DNA from 4 places in the Bacillus sp. Pc3 genome. Region 3 is predicted to be linked to each of the others. Evidence: riboswitches for the same ligand, from Rfam matches in the RefSeq annotation. Region 3 holds a riboswitch; each other region holds the start of a gene.
What was found. A riboswitch is a leader RNA that binds a small molecule or an ion and turns the genes downstream of it on or off. The one in region 3 is predicted to bind S-adenosylmethionine.
Positions count from the first base shown of each region.

Region 1: another riboswitch for S-adenosylmethionine. It lies ahead of SB24_RS02005 (phosphoadenylyl-sulfate reductase); the one in region 3 lies ahead of SB24_RS04355 (bifunctional homocysteine S-methyltransferase/methylenetetrahydrofolate reductase).
Region 2: another riboswitch for S-adenosylmethionine. It lies ahead of mtnW (2,3-diketo-5-methylthiopentyl-1-phosphate enolase); the one in region 3 lies ahead of SB24_RS04355 (bifunctional homocysteine S-methyltransferase/methylenetetrahydrofolate reductase).
Region 4: another riboswitch for S-adenosylmethionine. It lies ahead of mtnK (S-methyl-5-thioribose kinase); the one in region 3 lies ahead of SB24_RS04355 (bifunctional homocysteine S-methyltransferase/methylenetetrahydrofolate reductase).

Region 1 is NZ_CP010406.1:509,557-517,187, forward strand. It holds gene sat (sulfate adenylyltransferase) at 1-983, opposite strand, end outside; gene SB24_RS02000 (sulfate permease) at 1,032-2,096, opposite strand; gene SB24_RS02005 (phosphoadenylyl-sulfate reductase) at 2,109-2,810, opposite strand; SAM riboswitch class I at 2,938-3,042, opposite strand; gene pyrE (orotate phosphoribosyltransferase) at 3,144-3,776, opposite strand; gene pyrF (orotidine-5'-phosphate decarboxylase) at 3,773-4,492, opposite strand; gene SB24_RS02020 (dihydroorotate dehydrogenase) at 4,461-5,396, opposite strand; gene SB24_RS02025 (dihydroorotate dehydrogenase electron transfer subunit) at 5,396-6,166, opposite strand; gene carB (carbamoyl-phosphate synthase (glutamine-hydrolyzing) large subunit) at 6,163-7,631, opposite strand, start outside.
Region 2 is NZ_CP010406.1:753,822-761,452, reverse strand. It holds gene SB24_RS03035 (pyridoxal phosphate-dependent aminotransferase) at 1-890, shown strand, start outside; SAM riboswitch class I at 927-1,026, shown strand; gene mtnW (2,3-diketo-5-methylthiopentyl-1-phosphate enolase) at 1,108-2,322, shown strand; gene mtnX (2-hydroxy-3-keto-5-methylthiopentenyl-1-phosphate phosphatase) at 2,319-3,023, shown strand; gene SB24_RS03020 (methylthioribulose 1-phosphate dehydratase) at 2,981-3,610, shown strand; gene SB24_RS03015 (1,2-dihydroxy-3-keto-5-methylthiopentene dioxygenase) at 3,626-4,162, shown strand; gene SB24_RS03010 (aspartyl-phosphate phosphatase Spo0E) at 4,442-4,702, shown strand; gene SB24_RS03005 (sporulation kinase KinD) at 4,912-6,429, opposite strand; gene SB24_RS03000 (MarR family transcriptional regulator MhqR) at 6,628-7,074, shown strand; gene motB (flagellar motor protein MotB) at 7,111-7,631, opposite strand, start outside.
Region 3 is NZ_CP010406.1:997,241-1,004,871, reverse strand. It holds gene pdxR (MocR-like pyridoxine biosynthesis transcription factor PdxR) at 1-790, shown strand, start outside; gene SB24_RS04365 (pentapeptide repeat-containing protein) at 798-1,424, opposite strand; gene SB24_RS04360 (GNAT family N-acetyltransferase) at 1,622-2,062, opposite strand; gene SB24_RS04355 (bifunctional homocysteine S-methyltransferase/methylenetetrahydrofolate reductase) at 2,145-3,986, opposite strand; SAM riboswitch class I at 4,076-4,198, opposite strand; gene SB24_RS04350 (YajQ family cyclic di-GMP-binding protein) at 4,299-4,790, opposite strand; gene SB24_RS04345 (CvfB family protein) at 4,890-5,786, shown strand; gene SB24_RS04340 (BMP family lipoprotein) at 5,958-6,935, shown strand; gene SB24_RS04335 (methyl-accepting chemotaxis protein) at 6,932-7,631, shown strand, end outside.
Region 4 is NZ_CP010406.1:761,528-769,158, reverse strand. It holds gene SB24_RS03065 (acyltransferase family protein) at 1-709, opposite strand, end outside; gene SB24_RS03060 (PAS domain-containing sensor histidine kinase) at 965-3,184, shown strand; gene SB24_RS03055 (methylated-DNA--[protein]-cysteine S-methyltransferase) at 3,181-3,678, shown strand; gene mtnA (S-methyl-5-thioribose-1-phosphate isomerase) at 3,920-4,981, opposite strand; gene mtnK (S-methyl-5-thioribose kinase) at 4,988-6,172, opposite strand; SAM riboswitch class I at 6,282-6,436, opposite strand; gene SB24_RS03040 (carbon-nitrogen family hydrolase) at 6,529-7,308, opposite strand; gene SB24_RS03035 (pyridoxal phosphate-dependent aminotransferase) at 7,400-7,631, shown strand, end outside.

The DNA of each region.
Region 1 (7,631 bases), 490 kb from region 3:
GCCGTTCCCATGTTGCCGCATTTCTGGCAGAAGAAGCTGTGCTCGAATTTCATCGGTGTAATCCCGAGTTCATCCGCTGTAAATTGATCAAACAGCTCTTGCGCTTCATATGTGCCGTAGTAATCACCGACGCCGGCATGATCGCGGCCGACGATAAAATGCGTGCAGCCGTAGTTTTTGCGGACAAGCGCGTGGAAAATGGCTTCTCTCGGCCCCGCATACCGCATAGCCGCCAAAAATACGCCGAGGAACACGCGGTCTTTCGGATAATAATGATCGAGCAGCACCTGGTAGCTTTCCATTCTGACATCCGCCGGAATGTCATCTGATTTTGTTTCACCGACGAGCGGGTTCAAAAACAGGCCGTCAACCGTCTCAAGCGCGGTTTTTTGGATATATTCGTGGGCGCGGTGAACCGGATTTCTCGTTTGGAAACCGACGATGGTTTTCCAGCCCTTTTCTTCGAAGCTTCGTCTTGTATCAGCAGGTTCAAATGTAAACTCGGGAAACTGCTTTGACGCTTTTTTAACTAATGTGATCGGCCCGCCGACATACGTATCGCCGCGTGAAAATAATTTTTTCACGCCCGGATGCGCGGCATCATCGGTTTTATATACGTGAACGGCTTCTTTTTGTTTATCCGGCGTATAAATATCTTCGATGTCGACTACGCCGTATGTTTCTCCGCCGTAAGTCAGTTTCACCGTGTCGCCGACGGCAAGCTCAGCCGCTTTTTCTGAATCGACCGGAAGCGTGATCGGCAGGGACCAGACAACCCCGGATGCCAGACGCATATTTTCAACGACTGACACGTAATCTTTTTCTGTGAAAAATCCTTCAATCGGGCTGTACCCCCCGATCCCGATCAGCTCTAAATCAGCGAACGAAATCAAATCAAGCTCAATTTCTTTTTGGACGGATGTAAGATCATACTGCTCATTTACCCGGTTAATTAATGTTCCTCCGTGCGGTGCTAAACTCATAATACATGATTCCTCCCAGTTAACAGATAAATAAACTCAGATTAATAGTTAAATGCCTCCGCCTTGTTCATGGACAGAGCGTTTCTCTTTTCGGATGGCTTTCATCAGACTGGCGGCTCCGCCAGCTGCCAAAAGCACGCTGGCCATCATAAAGATGGAATAGTAATCTCCTTTTAACAGCAGGGAGACAAGCAAATACGAAATCGACAGTGACAAAAACGGCGAAACGACCCATACTTTGAGCATCGTTTTCACGACTTCTTTATGAAAAACGTTCGGCCCGTTTTTGGCCATTCCGATACCGATAATTGATGATGATGTGACTTGCGCCAATGGGACCGGCAGACCGAAGACGGAACTGATAATGACAAGCCCCGCGCCGGTTCCTGAAAGCAGTATGCCTTCTCCGGCTGAAAATCTCGTAATCTTTTTCCCGTTGGTTTCAAGCACTTTACGTCCTAAAAGCAGAGCGCCGAGAGCGACAAAGATGCCTCCGTACAGCGTTCCTTTGGACACGCTGAGCACGCCCGCAGCAACCAAAGGGCCCACCGCATTTGCGACATTGTTCATTCCGGCTGAAAAAGCTTCCCAAAACCCCGCAATCAGCAGCACAATCCCCAAAATCTTCTGTTTCCGATTCGAAATGACTCGAATATTCAGAGAACTGAATACCTTCGAGACGAGAAACGTGAAACAGAACGCGACGAACGGTACGAGCACCCAAAAACTCACGATGACTAAAAGATGCTGTAAAAACAATACTTTGTACGCGACGCCGACACCGACAATCGCCCCGACAGTGACCTCACTCGTCGACAGCGGAATGCCGAGCACATTCGCCGTGAATAACGATAGCGCCGCCGATCCGATAATAATGCAGACAATGGTGAGCGTAATGGTTTGTTCGGGAATGATTCCGCCGCTGATCGTCTTAACGACTTCTCCGCCGCCGATAACCGCCCCTGACAGGACTCCGGCCGCGCAAATGATCAGCGCATACGTTTTCTTTTTAACGGCGCCGGACCCGTAAGCGACTCCCATTGAAGCCGCGGCTCCGCTGGCTCCGATATTCATGGCAAAAAACAGGCAGAATAAAATAGCGGCTAATTCCATCGTGCAGCTCCTTTATTCATGCAGTCCGCATTCTGTTTTCGCCATGCCGTTCCATCTGCCGCTCCGCAAATCTTCCGCGGTAAACGCAGGTGAAGTGCACGGTTCACAGCCGATGCTCGGATACCCCTGATCATGAAGGATATTGTAATCCAGCTCATGCTTGGAAGTATATCTCCAGATGTCTTTCCATGTCCAATGGATCAGCGGGCATACTTTAATCGATTGAAACTTGTCGTCTTTATTCAGGAAATTCGTATTCGCCCGGCTCGGCCCTTGATCCCGGCGAAGGCCGGACAGCCATGCCGGATGCCCTGCGAGCGCTTCTCTTAACGGCAGAATTTTTCTGATGTAGCAGCACTGGTTCGGTTCTCTTTCCCACAGTTTATCTCCGTGAGCCTCGGCCTGTTCTTCAAGAGTAAGGCTGGGCTTTTTCAGGATAATGTTCAGTCCCGGGTAACGCTCTTTCACTTTTTCGATCGTTTCATATGTTTCTTTAAAGTGAAGACCCGTGTCGAGAAACACGATTTCCGCGTCTTTCTTTACTTTAGAAATTAAATCGATCAGGACGATGCCCTCAATCCCGAAGCTGCACGCGTAAACAAGCTGGTCTCCGTAGTGGCCGTATGCCCATTTTAAAACGGACAGCGCGCCTTTATAGGAATCGTCTTCCGGAAATGTAATCGCCGGCTCTTCCCATGTGTCATACGTTAGCATTTTTCCTTTCCTCCTCCCGGAGACAATCAAACAGCTGTTGTTTTCTGCCGGTTGTCTTATCCCTCAATCTTTTTTTCATATAAAAAACTTTCAATCCAGCGGAATGAAAGACAGTGACCCGGTATAGCCCTTATCTTCAAAATGCTGTGCATTTTTCTGGATGCGGCACCTTGCATGACACGCAGGTTGCCGGGCGTCATCGGTCCAGTCCCTCAGCCGCTCTTGATAAGCTTTTTAGATTTGTACTAAATTTTAGCACAATTCTAACAGAAGTCAACCCGAGTTTTTTGATAGGAATAATAAAACAGGCCCTGAGGCCTGTTTTTATTGTCATTATTTTTTAAACCAATCTTTTGACTCGGGATTCTGTTTCCATGATTTCAGTTTCTCAACGTCATCTGAATGAATCGTTCCGTTTTCAAGCGCGACTTCAATCAGCGTGTCATAATCCGTTAACGAGTAATAAGGAAGACCCGCTTTTTTAAAGGCTTCTTTTGCTTTCGGCAGTCCGTATGTAAAAATGGAAATGACGCCGAGGACTTCCGCGCCCTCTCTTTGAAGGGCCGCCGCAGCTTCAAGCACGCTGCCTCCGGTAGAAATCAAGTCTTCAATCACGACTGTTTTTTGTCCTTTCTTAATGGCGCCTTCTATTTGATTTCCTTTGCCGTGCGCTTTCGGTTTGCTTCTGACGTAGCACATCGGCGCGCCTGTACGGTCTGCGAGAAGCGCAGCATGCGGAATGCCCGCCGTTGCAGTGCCCGCGATCATCTCCGCCTCGGGAAAATGCTCTTTCAGCAGTTTGCCAAGCCCGTCCGCCACATCATTTCTCACTTTTGGATACGACAATGTCAGACGGTTGTCACAATAGATCGGTGATAAAATGCCGCTCGCCCACGTAAACGGCTCATTCGGGCGTAAAAAGACAGCTTCAATGTGTAATAGATGTTTTGCGATAGCCTGTTTCATCGGCGAACGCCCTCCCATTCCAGTTTAATTGCTTCATATGCTTCAACGGGGTTTTCCGCTTTTGTAATTGAGCGGCCCACAACGATGGCTGACGAACCGTTTTCTTTCGCAAATGACGGAGTCGCCGTCCGGACTTGATCGTCAGCTGTGTCACTGGCCGTGCGGATGCCCGGTGTGACTGTCAGAAATGAAGGCCGGACCGCTTCATAAATGGCTTTTGTTTCATGTACCGAACATACCACTCCGTCCAGCCCGCACTCTTCCGCCATTTTGCCGTAATGCACAACCGTTTCTAACAGCGGCTTATGCAGCAGAAGCTCTTCCTTCGCCACCTGCTCTGAAGTGCTGGTCAGCTGAGTCACCGCGATTAAAGACGGGCGTTTTCTGCCTGCCGGCGTGCCTTCTTCAAGCCCCTCAAGGGCCGCGCGCATCATGCGTGCGCCCCCTGCTGCATGCACATTGACAAGATCAACGCCGAGGCCGGCCAGCCGCTTCATCGCTTTATTGACCGTAGTCGGGATATCATGAAGCTTTAAATCTAAAAATATATCACAATTTCGTTCTTTTAATTGGTGAATGATGGCGGGGCCTTCCTGATAAAAAAGTTCCATCCCCGTTTTGACAAAAAGCCTTTCCTTTTCAAACAAGTCTAAAAACGTTAAAGTCTCTTCCCCTGATGCAAAATCAAGCGCGATGATGGGCAGGTTGTTTTTCATGTTTCCAGCTCCTTCCGATGCATTCACTTACAGATTGAAAGCCGTGCTGGCGCAGCACACGGGGGAGCTGTTCTATGATTTCCGGGCAGACGAACGGATTGACGAAGTTTGCCGTGCCGACGGCAACCGCACTCGCTCCCGCAAGAAGAAATTCTAATGCATCCTCTGCGGTCTGAACGCCGCCCATCCCGATAATCGGGATTTGAACGGCCTGGCTGACTTCGTATACCATCCGGATGGCGACCGGTTTGATCGCCGGGCCTGACAGTCCGCCCGTTTTATTTGCTAAGATCGGCCGTCCCGTCTTAAGATCGAGCCTCATCCCGATGAGTGTATTAATCATCGTCAGACCGTCAGCACCGGCCGCTTCAATCGCTTTAGCAATTTCGGTTATGTTTGCGACATTAGGCGAAAGCTTCACATACACAGGCACTGCGGAAACTTCTTTCACCGCTTTTGTCAGTTCGGCCGCCATGACGGGATCAGTACCAAAAGCAATCCCCCCCGTTTTGACATTCGGACATGAAATGTTAAGCTCAAGCGCATGCACATTCGGCGCTTGGCTGATGTGCTCGGCCACTTCTTTATAGTCGTCCACCTGAGAACCGGCGACATTTGCGATAATCGGCGTGTCAAATTGTTCGAGCCAAGGCAGCTCATGATTGAGCACATGCTCAAGGCCGGGATTTTGCAGACCGATGGCATTCAGCATGCCCGCGCTTGTCTCCGCCACTCTCGGCGTCGGATTTCCGAAGCGGGCTTCGTTCGTCGTTGCTTTAATCATAATGCCTCCGAGGCATGATAAATCGTAAAATCCGGCATATTCTTTCCCGAAACCGAAACATCCGGAAGCGGGGATGATCGGATTTTTCAATTGGAGACCCGGCAGATTCACCTCTAACATTACAGCGCCACCTCCTCAGCTTTAAATACCGGCCCGTCAAGGCAGACCTTTACATAGGATGTATCGCTTTCACCCGTGCGGCACACGCAGGCGAAGCAGGCTCCGATGCCGCAGCCCATCCGCTCTTCCATCGAAAGATAAACCTCTTTATGGCCGTACTGCTGCTTCAGAGCTTTCAGCATCGGTGTCGGTCCGCAGCTTAGCAGGACATCGAATTCGAGCTGCTTTTCACGGATGACATCGGTGACAAACCCTTTCTCTCCATATGTTCCGTCAGCCGTCGCCACATAGGTGTCTCCGTACGCACGACATTCCTGTTCGTAAAAAACATCCTTTGCTGATTGAAATCCAAGCACATGAATGACGTTTACGCCTTTTTCCGTCAGGCGCTTTGACAGTTCCTGCAAAGGCGGAACCCCCACTCCGCCTCCGACTAACAGCGCGGTTTTGCCGGGTTCAATCCGCCGGATGGGGAATCCGTTGCCGAGAGGGCCGAGAACGTCTATCCTGCCGCCCTCTTTTTTCTCGGACAAAAGACGCGTTCCCTCACCGTCAGCTCTGTAGATAACGGATACTTCATCCGCGGCGAAATCGACGTCCGCAATGCTGAGCGGTCTTCTTAATAGCGGCGTGACCGCGTCACTCACCTTCAGATGTAGAAATTGACCCGGCTCGGTAAGGTGCCGGACAAGCTCTCCTTTCAGCACCATCTTATAAATCCGGTCGGCAATTTCTAAGTTGGATTGAACAGTCAAATGCACTTTCTTCATATCGTGACTGCCGCCTTTTGATTGGTTTCGGATGCAGGCATATGATCCGCCCGGAATGTCATGCTTTCCAGTACCCGCAAAATGGCTTCGGCCGTATCTAAAGATGTCAGGCAGGCGACTCCGTTCTCAACGGATTCGCGGCGGATTCTGAAGCCGTCTCTGGCCGGCTGTTTGCCCTTTGTCAGCGTATTGATGACAAATTGCGCTTCGCCGTTTCTGATCACATCGAGCAGATTTTTCCCTTCTTCGCCGATTTTCCCGACGACTTGAGCCGGAATCTGAGCGTCTTTTAAATAAGCCGCCGTTCCTTCCGTCGCCAAGATTTTATAGCCGATGGCGTGGAACCGCTTCGCGATCAGCAGTCCTTCTTCTTTATCTTTATCGGCAACAGTCAACAGCACTGAGCCGTAGTTCGGGATTTGAATGCCAGAAGCAATCAACGCTTTATAGAGCGCTTTTTCCAGGGTTGAATCTTTGCCCATGACCTCTCCCGTCGACTTCATTTCAGGGCCTAACGTAATATCCACTCTTCTCAGCTTCGCGAATGAGAAGACAGGCGCTTTCACGAATACCCCCTGCTGTTCAGGCTGCAGCCCCTCTTGGTAGCCGAAATCAGCAAGCTTTTGGCCGAGAATGACCTTTGTCGCCAGATTCGCCATCGGAATCTTTGTGATTTTGCTTAAGAACGGCACGGTTCTGCTTGACCGCGGATTTACCTCAAGCACATACACTTCACCTTGCGACAGTACGAACTGGATGTTCAGCAACCCGATGATGTTAAGGCCTTTTGCCAAGGCTACAGTGTATTGTTCGATTTTTTTCTTAATGTCTTCGCTTAAAGACTGAGGCGGATAGACGGCGATTGAATCCCCTGAATGGACGCCGGCCCGCTCGATATGCTCCATAATTCCCGGAATAACGACTGTTTCGCCGTCAGATACGGCATCGACTTCGATTTCTTTCCCCGTCAGATAACGGTCGATTAACACCGGATGCTGCGGGTTGATTTTGACCGCATTTTTCATATAGTGAAGCAGCTCTTCTTCGTGATAGACGATTTCCATCGCCCGGCCGCCGAGCACATACGAAGGGCGGACAAGTACCGGATAGCCGATGGATGCGGCAATTTTGACCGCTTCGTTCACCGACACAGCGGTTTTTCCGAGCGGCTGCGGCACATTCAGCGCCTCAAGCGCCTGCTCAAACTTATCCCGGTCTTCCGCACGGTCTAAATCTTCAAGTGATGTGCCGAGGATTTTGACGCCGCGGGCGCTCAATTCTTCCGCAAGATTGATCGCCGTCTGGCCGCCGAATTGGACGACAACGCCTTCCGGCTGCTCCAAATCGATGATGTGCATGACATCTTCTACCGTCAGCGGTTCAAAATACAGTTTGTCTGATATGCTGAAATCAGTGGACACCGTCTCAGGATTGTTGTTGATAATAATCGCTTCATAGCCTGCCT
Region 2 (7,631 bases), 240 kb from region 3:
GCAAGGCGGGACTTGTTGAGCTTCCGCAATGTCTTTTAAACCCGGGAGATACCATTCTGGTGCCTGATCCCGGATATCCTGATTACTGGTCAGGCGTCGCCCTTGCAAAAGCGAAAATGGAAATGATGCCGCTGACGGAAGAAAGAGGGTTTCTCCCTGATTACAGCGTAATTCCTGAAAAGGTGCGGAGCGAGGCGAAGCTGCTGTATCTCAATTATCCGAATAATCCGACCGGCGCTGTGGCGACAGAGGCGTTTTTTGAGGAGACGGTCGGTTTTGCGGAGCAAAACGGCATTTGTGTCGTTCATGATTTCGCGTACGGAGCCGTCGGCTTTGACGGGCATAAACCGCTGAGCTTTTTGCAGACCGAAGGCGCAAAAGAGACGGGAATCGAAATCTATACCTTGTCCAAAACGTATAATATGGCGGGCTGGCGGGTCGGATTTGCTGTCGGAAACGCTTCTGTCATCGAAGCGATCAACCTTTATCAGGATCATATGTTTGTCAGCCTGTTTCCCGCGGCGCAGCAGGCGGCGGCAGCCGCACTTTTAGCGGATCAGGCATGCGTCGCGGCGCAAAATGACAGATATGAATCGAGACGCAATGCATGGATTAAAGCCTGCCGCGATATCGGCTGGGATGTAACGGCTCCGGCGGGCTCTTTTTTTGCATGGCTCCCTGTGCCTGACGGTTATACGTCACAGTCGTTTTCAGACCTGCTGCTCGAGAAAGCGGATGTCGCGGTCGCTGCCGGAAACGGGTTCGGAAAATGGGGGGAAGGCTATATAAGAGTCGGTCTTCTGACAAGTGAAGAAAGACTTAAAGAAGCTGCGGAACGGATCGGGAAACTGAATCTTTTCACCCGAAAAAGCATTGACATATCAGAATAACAATGCGATAATTCAAAATACTTTATAAAATCATTATTCTTATCAAGAGCAGGCAGAGGGACGAGCCCGATGAAGCCCGGCAACCGACTGATAAAGCACGGTGCTAATTCTTGCAGCAGGAGCTGAGAGATAAGATTCGGACATAACACGAAGCCTCTTTCTGCTCATACGGAAGAGGTTTTTTTATGTTTTGCGAAAGAAAGAGAGGCGTTCACGCATGAGCGAAGTATTGGCAACATATCTTCTGACAGACACAACGGACAGTGAAAAGCGGGCGGAACAGATTGCGGCGGGGCTGACGGTAGGCTCCTGGACTGACCTGCCCCTGGTGAAGCAGGAACAGCTCAGAAAACATAAAGGGCGGGTCGTAAAAGTTGAGGAGAAAGAAGGAACCTCAGAAAACGAAACACAATCCGTCATCACCATCGCCTATCCCGAGGCGAACTTTTCAAGAGATATTCCGGCCGTCCTGACGACGGTATTCGGAAAGCTGTCACTGGACGGAAAAATAAAATTGACTGATCTTGAATTTTCCGAAGGGTTTAAACGCTCCCTTCCCGGGCCGAAATTCGGTATATACGGCATCCGCAAACTGCTGGGCGAATTTGAAAGACCGCTTCTGATGAGCATATTTAAAGGCGTGATCGGACGGGATCTCGCCGACATTAAAGAACAGCTCAGACAGCAGGCGCTCGGCGGCGTGGATCTTATTAAAGATGACGAAATTTTCTTTGAAAATGAACTGGCTCCGTTTGAAACCCGCATTATCGAAGGAAAACAAGTCCTGAAGGAAACCCGGGAGGAGACGGGGCATAAAACGCTGTATGCCGTAAACCTTACGGGAAGGACCGCTGAATTGCGGGATAAAGCGAGGCGCGCGGCAGAACTCGGGGCGGACGCGCTTTTATTGAATGTGTTCGCTTACGGTTTAGATGTGATGCAGAGCCTTGCTGAAGACAGGGAAATCCCGCTTCCGATCATGGCGCATCCGGCAGTCAGCGGCGCGTTCACATCATCTCCCGTTTACGGCTTGTCGCATGCGCTTTTGCTCGGCAAGCTGAACCGCTATTGCGGCGCTGATTTCAGTTTATTTCCGTCACCTTACGGATCCGTTGCTCTTCCGAAGGAGTCCGCGCTTGCAATCCATGATGAATGTGTAAAAGACGATGTCTTTCATCCGTCGTTTGCCGTCCCATCAGCAGGCATTCACCCCGGTATGGTGCCATTGTTGATGCGCGATTTCGGCATCGATCACATCATCAATGCCGGCGGAGGCATTCACGGCCATCCGAAAGGAGCCGAGGGCGGGGGAAAAGCGTTCCGCGCCATCATTGATGCGGTGCTTGAAGCGCAGCCGATTGAAGAAAAAGCCGCGTCGTGCAAAGATCTTCAGCTCGCATTAGACAAATGGGGAAGGGTGGAAGCCGTATGACCCGCACACCGCTGATTATTTGTGATTTCGACGGAACGGTCACCATGAACGACAACATTGTCAGCATGATGAAACAATTCGCGCCTCCTGAGTGGCTTGAATTAAAAGACGGTGTTCTGTCTAAAAGCATATCAATCCAAGAAGGAGTCGGACGGATGTTCGGACTGCTGCCGAGCAGCTTAAAAGAAGAACTGACCGGCTTTATTCTGAAGGATGCGAAAATACGGGACGGCTTTTTGGATTTTGTCTCGTTTGTCCGGTCAAACGGCCTCCCGTTTTATATCGTAAGCGGGGGAATGGACTTTTTTGTGCATCCGCTTTTGGAAGGGATCGTAGAAAAGGAGCGGATTTTCTGCAATCATGCATCCTTTGACAATGAATATATTCATATAGACTGGCCGCACGCCTGTGACGGAGACTGTACCAATCAATGCGGCTGCTGCAAACCGTCAGTCATCCGTAAGCTATCCGATCAGCAGAAATTTCTCATTATGATCGGTGATTCGGTCACGGATGTCGAGGCTGCAAAGTTGTCCGATATGTGCTTTGCGAGAGATTATCTTTTGACTGAATGCAAAGAACTCGGCCTCCGGCATCTGCCTTTTCAAGATTTTTATGAGGTGAAAACAGGCATTGAAAACATCGGGGAGGTGCAGGCATGGCTGCAAAAGAAGAACGCTGGCGCGAACTTGCCGAGGTAAAACGCGAGCTGGCCGAAAGAGACTGGTTCCCGGCAACGAGCGGGAATCTTTCCATCAAAGTATCCGACGGGCCGCTGACTTTTCTCGTTACGGCGAGCGGAAAAGACAAACGAAAAGAAACAGACGAAGATTTTCTCTTAATCGATGAGTACGGGAAGCCCGCTGAGACCGGCCATTCTTTAAAACCTTCAGCGGAAACGCTTCTCCATACTTACTTATACCAAAAGACAGACGCGGGCTGCTGTCTGCATGTCCATACCGTCAATAATAATGTCATCTCAGAGCTTTACGGGGATGAAAAACAAATCACTTTTCAGGGGCAGGAGATAATTAAGGCGCTCGGATTATGGGAGGAAAACGCGTCCGTGACCGTTCCGATCATTGACAATCCGGCGCACATCCCGGCATTGGCCGAAAACTTCGCGCACCATGCGGACGCCGGATCAGGCGCGGTGTTAATCCGCAATCACGGCATTACGGCATGGGGGCGGACCGCATTTGAAGCGAAAAGGGTGCTGGAAGCCTATGAATTTTTATTCAGCTGTCACCTCAAGCTTCTGTCACTTCGGCCGCAGCTGGTAAAATAAAAGGAGGAATAGAAAATGGCGACCATCAGAATTCATGACGAAAAAAATACGCTCATTGAACATCAGGAAGAAGTAGCGCGCTTCTTAGACGAACAAGAGGTGATCTATGAGCAGTGGAACATTGAAAAACTTCCGTCTGAGCTTTCGGAAAAATACGACCTAACCGAAGATGAAAAAGAACGGATTCTCGCGGCGTTTGACACGGAGATTCAGGACATTTCAGCCCGGCGCGGATATCAGTCTCAGGATGTCATTTCTTTATCAGACACCACGCCGAATCTTGATGAATTATTAAAAAACTTCCAAAGAGAACATCACCACACGGATGATGAAGTCCGCTTTATCGTCAGCGGACACGGCATCTTCGTCATTCAAGGCAAAGACGGCACATTTTTCGACGTCCGTTTAAATCCGGGAGATTTGATTTCAGTTCCGGAGAACATCCGCCACTACTTTACGCTTCAGGAAGACCGCCGGGTCGTCGCAATCCGAATCTTCGTGACGACTGAGGGCTGGGTGCCGATTTACGAAAATGAAAGTGTGCAAAACTGATAGACGCCCGAACCTCTCATGCACCGCCGGCATGAGAGGTTTTTTATTGTAATATAAAGTCAGCTGTGGCTGTTTTTTAAATCTTGAATATGCCGCATTCTGTTTATATCATTACCCGAATGGGTATTATTCTCGTATTCATGCTAAAGATTCCAATATGAAATGAAAAAATAAGTTATTTAGTAAAAAAATGTTTACAAATAAAGTATAATCTGTAATAATGCTCAATAACCCAATCAAACTTGTTTCCTATTCTTTTAGCGGTGAGGGGTGAAGTGAATGGGCAGTTATTCTGAACAAGAAAAATTGCTTGTATCTATTGATAAAAAAAGAAAAATGATGATAGATGCGGCTAACAGGCAAGGGTTTACAGGATATGACACGATCAGGCACAGCCAGGAACTGGACTGTCTGATGAACGCGTATCAGCAGCTGGTAAACCGTGATCGTACACATCACCAAGGAATACAGGGCCTTGTGAAGAAAATAGGCTTGTTCTCCCGCGGTGACGTCATGCCTGCATATGAAGCAAACAAATGATTGATGATAAAACAGATAACGAAGACTGAATGCGCTTCCTGATCAAGCGCCGCATCCGAAAGATGACCGCGTACAGTCAGCACATTTTTCCGCTGGCACGGCTCACGAAGCGCCTCGTACTATCTGCCGGCTATGATGCCGTTCCTCTGGTATATCCTCTTACACATACTCTTCTTTAAATAAAAAACACCCCGATCAGGGTGTTTTTTTCATCGAGAAGCGGCAGGAAGGGTAATGGTGACCTCTGTGCCCTTATCGACTTCGCTTTGAATGTCAATCGAACCGCCGTACATCAGCATGATTCGTTTACATACGACAAGGCCGAGGCCGGTGCCTTTTTCCTTTGACGTTACAAACGGAAGAAAAATGTGTTCAAGCATATCTTCAGAAATGCCCATTCCGTTGTCGGCCACCTTAATGACTGCTTTATGATCGCGGGCTTCTAAATAGATGGACAGCCGGCCGCCTTCCTGCATGGATTCCAGCGCGTTTTTCGCGACATTTAAAATCACCTGTTTAATATGGTCTTTCGTGCAGTTGACCTTGAGCGGCCGATTGACGAGTATCTCCACATTCACTTCCACATTGTATAGATTCCCTTCAGAATAAATAATCGGCATAATCTCATCAAGAATATCCTGCAGCGAGTTCACTTCCAACCGTTCGGCAGTGGGTTTTCCAAGCACTAAAAACTCACTGACAATCTGATTGATTCGTTTAATCTCCTGCTCAATAATTGAGAAATACAGCTGATCTTCCTCCGATTTGTATTTTTTCTGCAAAAGCTGAATGAAGCCGCTGATCCCTGTAAGCGGGTTGCGGATTTCATGGGCGGTGCTGGCGGCAAGCGTTCCGATCAGCTCCAATTTCTGCGCTTCATTTTGAGCGCGCTCCAGCTGGGTCTTGCGCTTAAGCAGATAATATTGAACGAGGATGAACAGAATATTCAGCAGCACGGCAATACTGGACATCGGCAGCAGCACGCTTTTGGTCAGCTCGTTCAGCTCAACCGGTTTCGGATAAACATTGATATTCCAATTAATATCATCCAGATAGCCGCTGACCGGTTTCACACCTTCTGATTGATCAGCCCGTCCGCTGGCAAATATCACTTTATTCTGATTGGTTGCCTTGACATAAACGTCAGGGCTCAGCATATTGATCATATTTCTCAAATAATCGACTTGTATGGCGGCTACTAAATAATCCGTGACTTCCCGTTTTGCGTCTAACACCGGCACGCAGATCGTGAAGATGCGCTGGCCTGTAATTCTGCTGGAGTAGTCATTTGTGATGACCGTTTTTTTCGTCTTTTTCGCCTTCGTAAAATACGGTCTGTCGGCCAAATTCACCTTTGATTTCAGATCAGTCGTGCTTGCGATGACATCACCTTTGGAATTCAGCATATACAGTCCGCTGAATCTGGGTTCATCCTCAAAAGCCTGATCGAGAATGTCAATGATCTTTTCTTCATTGACAGGCTTATCGACAGCGATCGCAAGTGTTGTCATCCGGGCTTTTGTTTCACCGATTAAATAATTGAGCTTATTGCGGTGAAGGTTGAGCATCATACTGGCTTCCTGTATGTGTTTATCGGCTATTTTCTGCTTTTCTTTTTCATAAATGAAAAAGCTGATAATAAGTGCCGGGATGATCACCAATATGAGATAAAGCTTGATCTTTCCCCGGGCACCTTTAAATGTATTCACTCTGCATCGCTCCAACATTACACTTGAATAGAGGTATTATATCATTTTTATACTTCTTTAATAAGAAAAAATAACCAAAATGATAGAAAAACAAATTATTTTATTAAGGTCTGACAAAAAGAAGAGAAATTTTGGAAACATTTTTGTTGACATTTTTCATTTTGTTTATTAATGTTTCTCTGTAACGGTTTCTTTTGTAAAAGGATGATTGAATGTATGACGGATAAAACAGAAAACTCATTGAAATTATTTATTGTACTGTCACGTGCGTACCGATCTATTAACGACCATATGAATAAACATATTCATAAGCACGGCCTGAACCCGACGGAATTTGCGGTGCTTGAGCTGCTGTACCACAAAGGCAAACAGCCGCTTCAGCAGATCGGCGACAAAATTTTATTAGCGAGCGGAAGTATTACATACGTTGTTGACAAATTAGAGAAAAAAGAACTTCTCATCAGAAAAGCCTCGCCGACTGACAGAAGAGTGACTTTCGCACAGATTTCCGAAAAGGGAATCCGTCTTTTGGACGATATTTTCCCTGATCATGCTGACGAAATTAAAGAAATGATCAGTGTGCTGAGTGATGAAGAGATAGAAATGTGTACGGAAATGCTGAAAAGAGTGGGGTTAAACGCTAAACATTTTCATCAGAAATAAAAAAGGAAGCCATTCTGAAAGGCTTCCTTTTTTATATTACTGATTTTGGTCGGTCGCGGCGTTTCTAGGCTGTATCAATACCTCGACGCGCCTGTTTTTGCTGCGCCCTTCGGCGGTTTTGTTCGACACGGCCGGTTTATACTCTCCGAAACCTTTGGCGCTGAATACTTTTGCGTCAAGTTTCGGGTTTTCTGTCAGAATAGCCATGAAGTTGACGGCCCGCATGACGCTTAAATGCCAGTTAGATTGATATTGTGAGTTTTTAATCGGTACATTGTCCGTATGTCCGCTGATAATAATGTTCCTTGGCGGATTCAGCACAAGGAGATTCGAGATTTCCTTGGCAAGCGGAATATCTTCCTGACGGATATCCGCCCGTCCGGAATCAAAAAAGATACTGTCTTTAATGGTAATTAAGAGTCCTTCTTTAGTCAGCTTTGTTTCCAGCTGAGTTTCAAGCTTTTTATTTTTTATAAATTGATTGACTTGCTTTTGCACGCCTTCAAGTTCTTCGCGGTCGGCTGCTTCTCTTTCTTTCTTTTTCTGTTCTTTATCTT
Region 3 (7,631 bases):
CCTGCGTGTGTTTCAATCAGCGGGCGTCAGGCTTAAGGGAGTGCCGATGGATGGGAGCGGAATCAAAACGGATCATCTTCCCGCTTACCGGCGGCAATACGAAGCAGGGCTGCTGTACACCATTCCGTCATTCCATAATCCGACCGGAACGGTAATGTCACTTAAGCGGAGGAAGGAACTCATCGCGCTCGCAAGAAATCACCGCCTGCCTGTCATTGAAGATGACGCATACGGTGATTTATGGATCGATAAAGAACCGCCGCCTCCGTTAAAATCGATGGACGGTGAGGGGAATGTACTGTATATCGGCACGCTGTCAAAAACCGTAAGCCCGGGTCTGCGCATCGGATGGGTCGTCGCCCCTGAGCCGGTTGCAGACAGGCTCGCCGATATTAAAATGCAGACGGATTACGGCTCCAGTGCTTTATCTCAATGGGCGGCATGTCAATGGCTGTCAAGCGGCCGCTATGAAGCGCGCCTTTTGCGTCTCAGAAAGGAACTCAAAATCAGAAGAGATGCGGCATTGCGTTCTCTTGAAAGATACGCGGGAGATATTGCGGAGTGGCGTGTGCCGGAGGGGGGCTTTTATATTTGGGTCACTTTTCATCAAGCAATCGCCGTTCAGACGCTTTTCACCCGTGCCTTGGAGGCCGGCGTGCTGATCAATCCGGGAGCTCTCTATCTTCCCGAAGACCGGCAAAGCCTGCGTCTTTCCTATTCGTACGCATCCTTACCGGACTTGGAAAAAGGCATTCAAACGATAGCGGACATCGCCCGCCGTTTCGTTTAATAAAAGATCACGTCACAATGGCTCCGAGCGCTTCTGCGAATGTAACGGCATGCGCCGGAGAGATGCGGCATCCTTTCAGCTTCTCAAGTGAGACATGCAGATGATCAAATGTGCACGTGCTGATATCCATATTAAAAAGAGACGTGCCGATAAAATTTGAGCCGTTCAAATCACAGGCGTCAAGATCTGTGTATTCAAGAACGGCATCATTCCACTCGCTTTCTGTAAGAGCGCACGTGTCAAACCGGACATGCTTCATATTGGAATAGCTGAAGGAGCTGTAATTTGCGAGGCAGTCTTCAAACCGTACATGACGCATGGCGGAATCCGCCAGATTCAAGCCGAGAAGTTTTGAATGCTGAAACGCCGTTCTATGGATGATGCTTCCGCTGAAATCAGCGTTTGAGACATCACATTTGTCAAACAGGACATCGGTACATTCCATATGTCTGAAAGAGACATCCGTAAAAACGGTGTTTCTGAAAATGACTTTTTCGGCGCGCAGGCCGTCCAGTTTGCTGTTTACGACGGCGTTCTCTATGACGACTTCTTTTATGAGGTCGTCCTGAAGCGCTTCTGTGAAAGAAAGCACCGGCAATTCTTTCGGGATTTTCGGTTTTTGGATCGTATTCATCTCATACTTCCTTTTCTGAATTAATAGCTGAAAACGGCAATTGACAGATATCGTTTTCTGCCTGCCATCCTTGCTGTTGCGTAATGTACAAAGGGTATTAAAAAAGCGGGAGGGCGTCAATAGTACCGCATATAAAAGCAGGCGTGACATTCAAGGTAATGCCCTTAGAGACATGTCCCCAAGGGCATTTGTCTGTTTCAGGCGAGTTCTTTATACATGATCACATGCGGGCCGATGCCGGGTATGTCAAAGGGGCTGCCCGTGCTTTTCCAGCCGAGCTTTTCGTAATATCCCTTTACGTGACATCTGGCGTTGCACCAGACAAGCGCCGCCCCCATATCTGCCAGTTTCCGTTCTGCATAGGCGATTAACGTGCTTCCCGCTTTTTGCGTCCGGTATTCCTCAAGCGTCGCCATGCCGCGCAGCTGGTAGGCGGGCGCTGCCTGTAACGCCTGCTGGTTCTGCGGGTAGAAAGAAGCGATGCTGATCAATGTCCCGTCGTAAAAACCTCCGAGATGAAAGGCTCCTTTGACGCTGTCCTGATCATATTTACAATCCTCAATCGTCTGATGGGGGCGCAGCACGCTGTGTCTGATCGCGTATGTGTCTTCTGCGGTGATGGGTTTTACTTCAACCATGAAAAAATCCTCCTTTGCTTGATTCTTTTTCTGTATCGTACCATGAAAAAGCCGCCTGTCATATCAGGCGGCCTCTTTCGCGTCAATGCAAATATACATCAGCCCGCTTTTCATCCTTTTGCTTAATATAAGCTGCAAGCTCTGACGTCAAATCAGAACGGAGAAACGGGGTGATTAAATAAATTCCGTTAAACAGTTCGCACGCCGTGTCGAGAAGCGACTTGGCGATGGCGAGGCCTTCGGCTTTCTGCTTCCGCTTGTCTTCGCCGGCGAGCGCCATTTTTTCGCGGATGCTGTCTGACAGCTTAATGCCCGGGATTTCATGATGGATGAACTCTGCGTTGCGGCTGCTCGTTAACGGCATGATTCCGATATACACCGGTGTTTTGAGATGCTTCGTTTCATGATGAATGTCAATGAGCTGCTGCTCCGAGTAGACAGGCTGGGACACGAAGTAGTCAGCTCCGCACTCTATTTTTTTCTCCAGCCGTTTTACTGCTTTATCAAGGTGGCGGACATTCGGATTAAATGCTCCGGCTACGGAAAAGTTCGTTTTCTTGCCGAGCGGTTTCCCAGATAAAGAAATGCCCTCGTTGAATTGTTTAATCAGCCTGATCAAGTCAAAGGACGTTAAATCATAGACGGAGGTAGCCCCCGGAAAGTCGCCGATTTTTGAAGGATCACCCGTGATGGCTAAAATGTCGGTGAGCCCGAGCGTATCCAGCCCCATTAAATGTGACTGAAGGCCGATGATGTTGCGGTCTCTGCATGTAATGTGAACGAGAGAACGGATATCAAGACGCTCTTTCAGCAATGAACCGCAGGCGGCATTGCTGATCCGCGGTGTCGCCAATGAATTGTCGGCGAGCGTCAGCGCTTCTATGCCGGTTTCTTTTAATTCAGCCGCCGCTTGCAGAAATTTGTCAAAATTCAATTTTTTCGGCGGATCAAGCTCTACGATAATTGACCGTTTTTGAGCGGCGATTTCGTTTAAACCCGGCTCGGTCCGTTCATTCCGGACGGAGATGACTTCTTCTTCCCGTCTGATTTTCACTTCTTTATCAGTGACGGGAGAAAGTCCGCGGACCGCTTCAGCCATGGCTCTGATATGGTTTGGCGTCGTACCGCAGCAGCCGCCGATAATGCGCGCGCCCTGAGTGCGGAACTGTACGGCGCTCTCCCGGAAATAGGCATCGTCCGTATCATAAACAAGCCGGCCTTCTTCTAAAGACGGGAGGCTGCTGTTCGGATAGACCGATAAATAAGCGTCACGGAATATCGGCACTTCGGTGAGCGCTTCAATCATGTGGTACGGGCCGAGCCGGCAATTGATTCCCGTTATGTCAGCGCCGAGATCGGCAATTGACCTGAGGGCTTCCCGAAGCGGCGTTCCGTCCTGCAGCACGCCCTGTTCGTGCATGGATACGTTCAGCATAATCGGAAGTTCCGTTTCTTTTCTCGCTATCTTCAGCACTTCGCGCGCCTCTTCTAAATCATAGTATGTTTCCAGGAGCAGACCGTCCGGCTCTTCGTGAAGCAATAAATAAAGCTGCTCCCGAAAGCTGCGTTTAATCTCCTCCAGGCTGTAGGCGTTTTTGTTAAATGTGCGGATGCCGCCCATCGTTCCCAATACATAAGCGCCGTCTGAAGAAGCGCGCGCGATTCTGACCGCTTCCTGATTGATTTTTTTCGTTTCATCCTCAAGTCCGTATCTTGAGAGTTTAATAAAATTCGCGCCGTACGTATTTGTCTGGATGATGTCTGCCCCGGCTTCCACGTAAGCCTTATGTATCCGCTTGATTTCCTCGGGCTTTGATACGTTCAGTTCCTCAAAACATCTGTCAATGCCGTAGGAATAGAGGAGAGTGCCCATCGCGCCGTCTCCGATTAAAATCCGTTCTTTTAAGTCTTGTAATAGTCCCATTGTTTGCCTCCTTCGTCACATTCAGCAAGGAAAAAAGAGAAATAAAAAAAGTCTTCTTAAGAAGAAGACTTTGTAATCATTTGTCTCTCTTCTTATCTTCCAAGCTGTTTTTAGCTTGCTGGATTTAGCACCTTGGTCATGGTTTGGGTTAAACCATTACACCGGTTGCTGAAGCGTCGTCGGGCCAGTCCCTCGGCTTCTCTTGATAAGAACGTTCATGTAATTGTCATGGGTTTCCAAAACTTAACTGTGAAAATCCCTTTCTCCAAATTTACCGAAAATAGAGACAATAATCAATAGGAATCACATAATTTATCTAAAATTAATAAATTGAACGTCAATCGGCAGGTCTGCCCCGCGGACGGCTGCAATAATCTGCTGCAGATCATCTTTATTTTTTCCGGTGACGCGCACTTGGTCGTCCTGAATCTGCGACTTTACCTTCAAGCCGGAGTTTTTAATCACCGCGTTGATTTTTTTGGCGCTGTCTTTATCAATGCCCTGTACAAGCTTCGCGCGCTGGCGCACCGTGCCCCCTGAGGCATTTTCGATTTTGCCGTATTCAATGTTTTTCGTCGGCACGTCCCGTTTGATCAGCTTGCCGCTCAGCACATCTTTGAGCTGATTCAGTTTAAACTCGTCATCAGAAATCAGGACAAGTTCTTCCTTTTCTAAAGTTACATCGCTTTTCGATCCTTTAAAGTCATAGCGCGTGCCGATTTCTTTCAGCGTCATCTGAATCGCATTCTGCACTTCGGGAAATTCAACTTTGGATACAATATCAAAAGAACTTTCTTTTGCCATGAGAAAACCTCCTATAACATTTCACTTATGAGTTGATTATAGTAGAATAAAGAGAAATGTCCAACAGCATAAAGCATGAATTTATGCATATTGGAAAAAATGAGAAAAACATCAGCCCCATACGGGCGAATCAGGAAGGACGATAACATGAGACCAGGGCAGCAGCTCACGCTTAGTATAGATCACCAAACCGATTTCGGTTATTTTTTAACCGACGGCGAGGATACGGTTCTTTTACATAACAGTGAAATCACAGAGGATATTGAAGACAGAGATGAAGTGGACGTATTTATTTACGTCGATCATCAGGAAAGACTCGCGGCGACGATGAAAAAGCCGCTCATCAGCTTTTATGACTACGGATGGGTGGAAGTGACGGACGCTGTGGAGGATATGGGCGTATTCGTCGACGTCGGTCTGTCAAAAGACGCGCTCGTCGCAACGGAGCACCTGCCTCCGTACAAATCCGTCTGGCCGCAAAAAGGCGACAGACTGTATTGCATGCTGAAGGTGACAAGCCGCGGACGCATGTTTGCCAAGCCGGCGCCTGAGGATATCATCAGTGAATTATTTACGGATGCAGAGGAAGACGTCATGAATAAAGACCTGACAGGCACGGTGTACAGACTGATCGCATCAGGCTCTTTTCTGATAACCGATGAAGGCATCCGCGCGTTTATTCACCCTTCAGAAAGAAAAGAAGAGCCGAGACTCGGCAGCCGCGTGACGGGGCGTGTCATCGAGGTGAAGGAAGACGGCTCCGTCAACATGTCCCTGCTGCCGAGAAAGCAGGATGCGCTTTCGGTTGACGCGGAGGAGATTCTGACCTATCTGAGATCAAGAAACGGCGCGATGCCTTACGGAGACAAAAGCGATCCTGACGATATCCGCGAACGGTTTCATTTAAGCAAAGCCGCCTTTAAGCGGGCGCTCGGGCACCTGATGAAAAACGGCAAAGTGTATCAGAAAGACGGCTGGACATACGAAAAACAATAAATTTTCTGCAAAAACATCGGTGAACCAAAACCGGTGTTTTTTATTTTCTCAAAAGCTCCTATATCCCTCATTTGTTTATCAACCTGCCGAACATACATATTTTATTGAAATAAAATATTCTGACATCCGAACCGATATATAACTATAGAAAAAAACAAAAGGAGAGTTTCAATGAGAAAAATGGCGATATTTGCGGCTGTACTGCTGCTTGCGCTCAGCACGGCGGGATGTGCCGGCAAATCCGAGGAGACGGCGGCCGAAAAAACGAAAACAATCGGCATCATGCTGACAGACAACGGCCTCGGCGACCAATCATTTAATGATTCAGGCTTTCAAGGTTTGATGAAAGCAAGAGACGAGCTCGGCATCACATTTGATTACAGAGAAATAAAAGACACCGGTACGTACGAAAAAGGACTGACCCAGCTTGTCCGGGAAGGCAATGATGTTGTTGTGGGGCTCGGTTACAGCATGCAGGCGGATTTAGAAAAGGTCGCCAAAAAATATCCGAAGCAGCGGTTTGTGCTGATTGATTCCGTATCAGACCTGGATAATGTCACCTCCGTCACGTTTAAAGAGGATGAAGGAAGCTTCTTAGCCGGAGCGCTGGCGGCCATGACGAGCAAAACCGGCACAATCGGATTTATCGGCGGTTCAGATGCCGACGTCATTAAACGGTTTAAAAAAGGCTATCTGAAAGGCGCGGAATCAGTCAAACCGAATATCCGCGTGCTGTCGGACATCAGCGGTACGTTTGACGATGATAAGCTCGGGAAGGGCATCGCCCAAAACATGATCCGAAAAAAAGCCGATGTCCTGTTTACGGCAGCCGGCTTCACGGGTGTCGGCGCACTGAAAGAAGCGGAGGCGCAAAAAGTATACGCCATCGGTGTTGACAGCGATCAATATTACACCGCCGAGCACGCCGTTATCTCTTCTTTAGTGAAAAACGTCGACCATGTCATCTATGAATTGGCGAAAGATTTAAAAGACAACAAGGAGATCAAAAGCGGTGAGATCGTTTACGGACTGAAGGAAAACGGCATGGACTTAGCCAAGATCAGAGTTGTCAAAAACGCAGGCGGGCTGACGAAAAAGATCACGGATATGAAAAACAGCCTGATTGAAAAAGGAGGCGATCTGAAGTGACATTACGGACAAGGCTGCTCGTTAACGCAGCCGTTACGATGATTTGCTTCGCCGCCGTCATCGGCTTTACCATCGTAAACATGATGAAGATTCAGGCTTCAAATGAAGATGAAGTGGACGCGCTGTTAAACGTCCAGGAAGCAAAAGCTGACCTTAATACGTTAAAAGAAAGCATCACCGGCTATTCCTATACGCTCGCAGACGCCCAGAAAGAAGATGTGCGAAGCTATATGAAAAGCAGCTCAGACAAACTGGCGGCGCTCAAAAAAACGATGACGGACGGTGCAGACAAAGCCGCTTATGACAAACTCGCCAAAAAATACGAATCATGGCAGGCGGAGGCGGACGCTGCTCTTGATTCGAAAAGCCCGGCTGAAGCGACAAGGACGGCGGCCCGCATCAACGGTCTTCTGAATGATATTTATATGCTGAATCTGAAAAGCCGGGATCACTATGAAGACATGCAGAAGCAGACGGCTGACCAGATTCAGTTTATCGTTTACAGCGCAGCCGTGCTGACCATCGTGATACTTGCCGTCACCGTCATATCTTCCATCAGGCTGACGAAGAGAATTGCAGGGCCGATCCGCCGCATGGCTGAAAATGCCCGCCGTATTGCAGGAGGGAACCTTGCTGTTGAAATGCTTGATTATAAAGGGAAGGACGAACTGAAAGAGCTGAATGACTCATTCGGAA
Region 4 (7,631 bases), 240 kb from region 3:
AAACATACCAGCCGATGCGCGACAGACCGCTCAACAGCGACACTGTGCCGAATGTAGAATAAGGCTCCGAACCGAACAGCCACGAGTAATCAAAATCAATACACCAGCATAAGAGGAAAACAATCCCCAGTACGCCCGCGGCAATCTGCCTGCCTCTTTTAGCCCGAAGCAAATCAAAGTGCTGTTTCTTTAAATAAAACCCGACAAGAAACATCGGTAGAAAAACAAACGTCCGTGAAAGACTCAGCGTGCTGCTGATAAAATCAAGATACCCGATCATGACGGCAAGCCCGCAGCTCGCCCCAAGCGCCCACATTTTCGGCAGCTTCGTAAAGGGGTAAAGCAGCAGATTCCAAAAGAATAAGCTGACTAAAAACCAGAGAGACCACTGCGGATCAATCGGATTGACGCTTGCCATGCTTTCATCCTGAATCAAATAGTAAAAAACTGAGTAAATGCCCTGAAAAATCAAGTACGGAATAATCAGCTTCACAGCCAGCTTCTTCACATAACCTTTCCGCTTAAAGTTTTTTGCGAAATAGCCGGAAACCAGGATAAAGGCCGGCATATGAAAAGTATAAATGAATTTGTAGAGATGGAGCATAAACTCATTTCCGTTAATAAATGACCGGAGGATATGGCCGAACACCACCAGAAAAATCAAGATAAACTTGGCGTTGTCAAAGTAACTGTCTCGCGATTTTGTCATAGCATCACCTTCTCTTCAAAAATCATCCACTGCATGATTATTTCCTGTTGGTGTTCATTTTAAAATAAAAAACAAAAAATTGAAGGAGGACAAAAGTGATTGTTAGGATGATGTAATGGGGAGGTAAGGATCGTAGAAAAAGACTTTAACTTGTCATATCATTGAAATTTTCTGAAATGTATAGGGCGAATGAAGGAAGATGAGGTATTTTGTAGAAATATTGAAGGATAGGTTTTTGAAGAAGGAGTGTACTGAATGGCTGAAACTCTGGATTTGCAAACAAAAGAGTCGCTGAAAGAGCAGCTGAAGCGGATGAAAGAGGAAAATGACCGCCTGAAGAGTGATTTGAACCGGTATCACGTGATTATGAATAACACGCTTGATGCCATTTTTATATGCCGTAAGGAAATGAAAATCGTCCAGGCGAACGAGGCTGCGGCCCGGATGATGCAGATTGAGGCAGAGAACCTCATTAACCGCTCCGTCCTGGATTTTTTATATTCCGTGCCTCAGGAAGAACTGAATAAGGCCGTGAAAAAGTTTTTAAAAAAAGGCCATCTGTGGAAAGAGGTGCCGATTAAGCTTGACAGCGGCGCGACGAAATACATTGAATTCCTCGCCAGAGACGGAATTGGGGAGGATTATTTTTTTGTGGTGATGAGGGATATCTCCTCTAAAAAAATATTAGAGCGCGAATTCTCCATGAACGAGCAGCTGTTTAAAGATTTGTTTGACAGGGCTGTCGACGGCATCGTGCTGTTTGATAAGGACGGCGGGTTTATTGATGCGAACCTCTCTTTTTGCAAAAGCTTTGAGATCGGCCAGAATGAATTGTCCCATCTGTCGCTCCGCCATTTTACCGACGGAGAAAACAAAAAGCATCTGAAAGAAATCTGGGAAACCCTCCGCAGAAAAGGAAACGCCAAAGGAGAACTGCCCGTCAAGCTTCGGTCGGGCGAAGAGAAGCTGTTTGAATTTACGATTACGTCCAACTTAATCAGCGGGTTCTACATGTCCATTATGAGGGACATAACAGAGAAACGGTTGATGGAATTGAAACTTTTTAAAAGCGAAGAGCGATTCCGCGAAATTTTTGAAAACGCCATGGACGCGATTGTCATTTGGTCTGATGACGGAAAGATTGCCAAAGCAAACGAATCGGCGTGCCGCATTTTCGAACTGCCGATGGATAAGCTGGTGGAGACGAATTTATGTACGTTTATCGTTGATCCGCAGAAAAAATATAAGCAGATTAAGAAAAAATATGAAAAATACGGGGAAATCCGTGAAGAAATGCTGTTTCAGATGGCAAACGGCCAATTTAAAGAGCTGGAATTCACATCAAAACGAACCATACTTGAAGGTCAGCATTTAACCATTTTAAGAAATGTCAGCGATCGTAAGCGGATGGAAAAAGAATTGCGGGAAAGCGAGCTGAAATTCAGAAAAGTATTCAACGGCTCAATGGACGGCAAGGTCTTATTTGACAACCAATTCCGCATTATTGACGCGAATCCTCTCGCAAGCCGTATACTCGGTATGCCGGATGAGGAGCTGAGAGCGTACACCGTTCCGGATATTCTTTCTTTATTTGATATTGAAAACGCGGGTGTTCCCGCCAGAAAGATTGATTTAGAAGGAATGGATAATGAAATCCCCTTCCTGTTAAGCAGCAGCGACAGCCGCAAACTGGAATTCTCCTTCAAAAGAAATATCATTCAAAATATGAATCTGGCCATCTTTAAAGATGTCACAGAGGCCAAAGAGCTTGAAGAGAGGCTGCGGAAATCCGATACTCTTCATGTTGTAGGGGAGCTGGCGGCGGGCATCGCCCACGAAATCAGAAACCCGATGACGGCGCTGAAAGGGTTCATTCAGCTTCTTCAAGGAAGCATTGAAGGCGAATATTCTCTGTACTTTAACGTCATTACCTCAGAATTAAAACGCATCGAGTCTATCATCACTGAATTTTTAATTTTAGCGAAACCCCAGGCGATATTATATGAAGAAAAAGACGTGACGCAGATTATGAAAGACACGGCTGATCTTCTGAATGCCCAGGCCAATCTTGTCAATGTGCAGATCCATCTGAACCTGACCGGAAACATCCCGCCGATTTACTGTGAACCGAATCAATTAAAACAGGTGTTTATCAATATTTTAAAAAACGCCATTGAAGTCATGCCGGGCGGCGGCAATATCTACGTGACCATTCAGTCTTCTGATCAAGACCACATTTTGATTTCTATTCAAGATGAAGGAACAGGCATTTCCGAAGACAAATTAAAACGTCTGGGTGAACCATTTTACACGACAAAAGACAGGGGAACGGGTCTCGGTCTCATGGTCAGCTATAAAATCATCGAAGAGCATCAGGGACGCATTCATGTGGAAAGTGAAGAAGGGAAGGGCACCGTTTTTCATTTGACGCTTCCGATCCGGCAGAATACCGAAGAAAGAAGGAGCGGGGAATGATCTGTTTTACAAGTGTGAGAGCGCCGTTTGGAACCGTCATCATAACAGAGGAAGAGAGCTTTATTACCGGCCTGTTTCTCACCGGGGAAGATTTTGAGGAATGGCGGAAAGACGCGCCCGGCGTAAAGCCGTGCGAAACCGCTTTGCTGTCGGAGGCGAAACAGCAGCTGGCATCATATTTTTCAGGAGAAAGAAAGCAATTCTCTCTGCCTCTGAGACAAAAAGGCACACCCTTTCAGGAAAGGGTATGGAACGCGCTGACGATGATTCCTTACGGGGAATCCCGAAGCTACGGCGATATGGCTGAAGCGATCGGAAAACCGAAAGCGGTGCGCGCCATCGGACAAGCCAATAAACGAAACCGGCTGCCGATTTTGATCCCTTGCCATCGGGTAATCGGCAAAAACAGCGCCTTAACGGGATACGCGGGCACGAAGACGGATGTAAAAGCGGTGCTGCTGAACATCGAACAAATATCCTATAATGAAAAATAAAGCGTATGGCACGTTCCGTTTTTTCACGTCCGACATATCATTTTATTAAGTGAAAAAAGTTGGTCTGATGAAAAAGGAGGACGAAGCCTGATGAAAATGAGCCGTCCGCAAAAGATAGCCGGTTATGCAGAGCTGTTTTTTAAAATGCATCTCATTACAGCCGTCCAAAAAGATAAAGTGATTACATTGTGCAGACAAAAAAACCGCTGACATTGCCTGAGGCAATATCATCAGCGGTTTTTCAGCTCAGCTGGCAGTCAGCGAATAATTGTTCAATTTCTTCCGTGTAAGAGCCGGTCACAATTCCTTTCTCGGTTATAATGCCGGAAATCAGGCTGCCCGGCGTGATGTCAAAGGCCGGATTGAAGACCGGCACATCTTCGGGAGCGGTGCGTATGCCGGAGATCTGTCTGACTTCATTCGGATCTCTCTCTTCAATCGGAATCTGATCGCCGTTTTCAATCTGCAAGTCAAATGTCGAAAGCGGTGCGGCCACAAAAAACGGAATTTGAAAGGCGTTTGCCAAAATAGCGAGGCCGTACGTTCCGATTTTGTTGGCCGTATCACCGTTTTTTGCAATTCTGTCAGCGCCGACAATGACCGCAGAAATATGTTTTTCCTTCATTGTATGGGCGGCCATGCTGTCCGTAATGAGCGTGACATCAATTCCGCCCTGCATCAGCTCCCACGCCGTCAGCCGTGATCCTTGGAGAACGGGTCTTGTTTCACATGCGTAGATATGAAGGCCGAGATCTTTTTGTTTCGCTAAGTAAAAGGGAGCAAGCGCCGTACCGTATCGGCTTGTGGCAATCGAGCCCGCATTGCAGATGGTCATGATCTGGTCGCCTTTTTTAAAAAGGTGCAGCGCATTCTGGCCGATCATTCGGCATGTTTCTTCATCCTCAATCTGAATTTGAATGGCTTCATGAACGAGCGTTGTCTTCGCTTCATTGATTGAGATCGCATCCCTGATGGAATCCGTCAGTCTGTCAAGCGCCCACGCGAGGTTGACGGCAGTGGGCCTCGAACTGTTTAAATACGCTTTGACATCCGCGAACTGACGTCGGAAATCTGAAAGGTCGCGGGCTTCAAACGACTTGGCGGAGAGCGCGAGTCCGAACGCCGCGGTTATACCGATGGCCGGGGCGCCCCTTACTTTCAGCGTGACAATCGCGTCGAATACATCTTCCTTTGTTTCAAGTTCCGCATATTCAGTGACGTCGGGAAGCTTTTGCTGATTTAAAATGCGGATGTAGGTTTCTTTCCATTCTACAGAACGGGGGATGGCAAATTCATTGGTCATGCTGCATCATTCCTTTACACGGAGCTTAAATTGGTCCAGAACCTCGGTGATATGCTTCAGTTTTTTTCTGTTTTCGATATAATAGGCGCCGATGTCAAGCGCCAGCTTCTTCCGTTCGATTCGTTTGTCAAACGGAGTGATTTCATCTAAGTCAGCCACATGGGCGAGTCCGATCGTGCGCCGGATCAATTCGCATCCCGCAAAACCGACCGCTTCCTCAAACGCGTTTTTCAGTGTGTCTTCCAGCAGGTGTCTGCGGGAAGGCAAGCAGTCTTTCTCCCATGCTTCACTGAATGTTTTCACAAATGTATCCCATACGGCGGCAGTATGATCATATAACGGCTGTCTGTCGTCACCGTCGCGGCTGAGGGCGTTTAACAGCAGATTGGCGATAAATTGGCCGATGTCAAACCCGATCGGTCCGAAGAAAGCAAACTCGGGATCAATCACCTTTGTTTCATGTTCATCGGCGAAAATGCTTCCCGTGTGCAGATCGCCGTGAACCAATGTTTCCGCGGAATTCAGAAAGATGGCTTTCAATTCGTCAGCGCCTTCTTTCAGCCGGGAATTGTTCCAAACTTTTTCTGCGTATGGGCGCAGCTCCTTTTCAAAATCGTTTGTCTCATGGTCGAGAAACGGTTCTGTAAACACAAGCCTTTCCGTAATATTGCAAAGCTCAGGATTTGTAAACTGCTTTGCGAGCTGCTGCTTTACTTTCGCATCAAGCGCATAATCAGATGAGTAAAACAGCGTTTTCCCTAAAAATTCACCGATATGAACCGATAAGTTCGGATAATGCTGCCCTTCCAGCAGCCCTTTTCTTGAAATCCGCAAATGGGAGAGGTCTTCCATTACCGTGACGGCCATTTCAGTATCGGAATAGTAAACGGCCGGAACGAGGTGCGGCACGTGTTCGCCCTGGCGGATGAGGGCGCTGCTTTCGATTCTCGCCCGGTCAATGGTAAGCGGCCAGCTTTCACCGACGACTTTCGCGTAAGGAATCGCCTGTTTGATAATCAGTCCTTTTTTGTTTTCTTTATCGTAAACATGAAAGACGTAATTTAAATTGCCGTCGCCGATTTCACGGCATGTCAGAGTGCTTTTGTTTTGGAATAAGCCGAGCTTGACGGCTAACGCGGCGGCGGAGCTTTCTGTTAATTGTTCATAAAGACTTGTTTTAGTTGCTGACATGGATTTACCCTCCAATTATGTAGTGGCAGTAAGAGATCGTGACGGAGAATACGCCCGAAAAAAAGCCTCCTTCTCTGAAAGAGAAGGAGGCTGAAACAGTGCAGTCCGCCTCTTATCTCTCAGATAACATCTGATGGAATTAGCACCGTGCCTTATGAGACAATCGTCTCGGCGCAAAATGTACGCGCCCCATTTCACAATGGAATTACGGTCGGTTGCTGTTGGGGTCAAAAGGCCAATCCCTCGCCCAACTCTCGATAAGAGAAAAATATATTGATTTGTATCACAATTCGGATTAATCAGTTGATGAAAATATTAGCAGGTGCCGGATATTCTTGTCAACGTTTTTTTGAAAATTAATATAAATCACGCCGTAAGTCTTGGAAAACCGGAATGGTTCCGCGAACGGCCGCGCTTTCTGACACATCGATTTCCGCTCGGACTGCGCCTTCCGTCCGGTCTCCTTCGGCTAAAATCCGGCCCCACGGGTCAATAATCAGGCTGTGGCCGGCAAATTCATTATCGGGATTGGACCCCGTGCAGTTAGAGGCTGCGACAAAACATTGGTTTTCAATTGCTCTGGCGATAAGCAGGCTTCGCCAATGATCAAGGCGGGGCAGAGGCCATTCCGCAGAGATAAACAGGACATTCGCGCCCTGGGACGTATGCTTTCTGATCCATTCGGGGAAACGGATATCATAGCAGATAAGCCCGGCGCACTTGACACCGTCAAGCTCAAAGGAACCGTCGCTGTTTCCTGCTGACAAGTAAAGGTGTTCATCCATCAGCTGAAACAGATGGGCTTTCTGATACCGCTTCACGATCTGTCCGCTGTTATCGGCGATGTACATGGTGTTATAGACATTTTCGCCTTCTTTGACCGCAAAAGATCCGGCAACGAGGTGTACGTTGTATGTTTTTGCCGTTTCTTTAAGCCATTGTTCCGAAACTTTGCCGTTTTCATCCGCCAGCTGGTCTAGCCGTGTGAGATCATAGCCGGTCGTCCACAGCTCAGGAAGCACGATTACATCCGCATGGCGGCTTTCTTGCTCAATCAAAGATTCTGCTTTTTTAAAGTTTTCTGAAGGATTTCCGTATGAAATATCAAATTGCAAACAGGAAACGGTCCATTTCATTTTTTAACACCTCAAGTTTCTCTTTACTTTTTTTATTTAACCATATATGATGATGGACTATCATTTCAAGACATTTTTAGAAGGTGAAAATATGAACTTTGAAATCTCAGATGTACTCAAACAGCTGCCGGAACAATTTTTCGCATCATTGGTGCAAAAAGTGAATCAAAAGCTGAAAGAAGGCAGAGACGTCATCAATTTAGGGCAGGGAAACCCTGATCAGCCGACGCCTCAGCATATCGTTGAAGAAATGAAGCGCGCCGTCGAAAGGCCGGAAAATCATAAATACTCATCATTCCGGGGCGCTTACAGCTTCAAAAAAG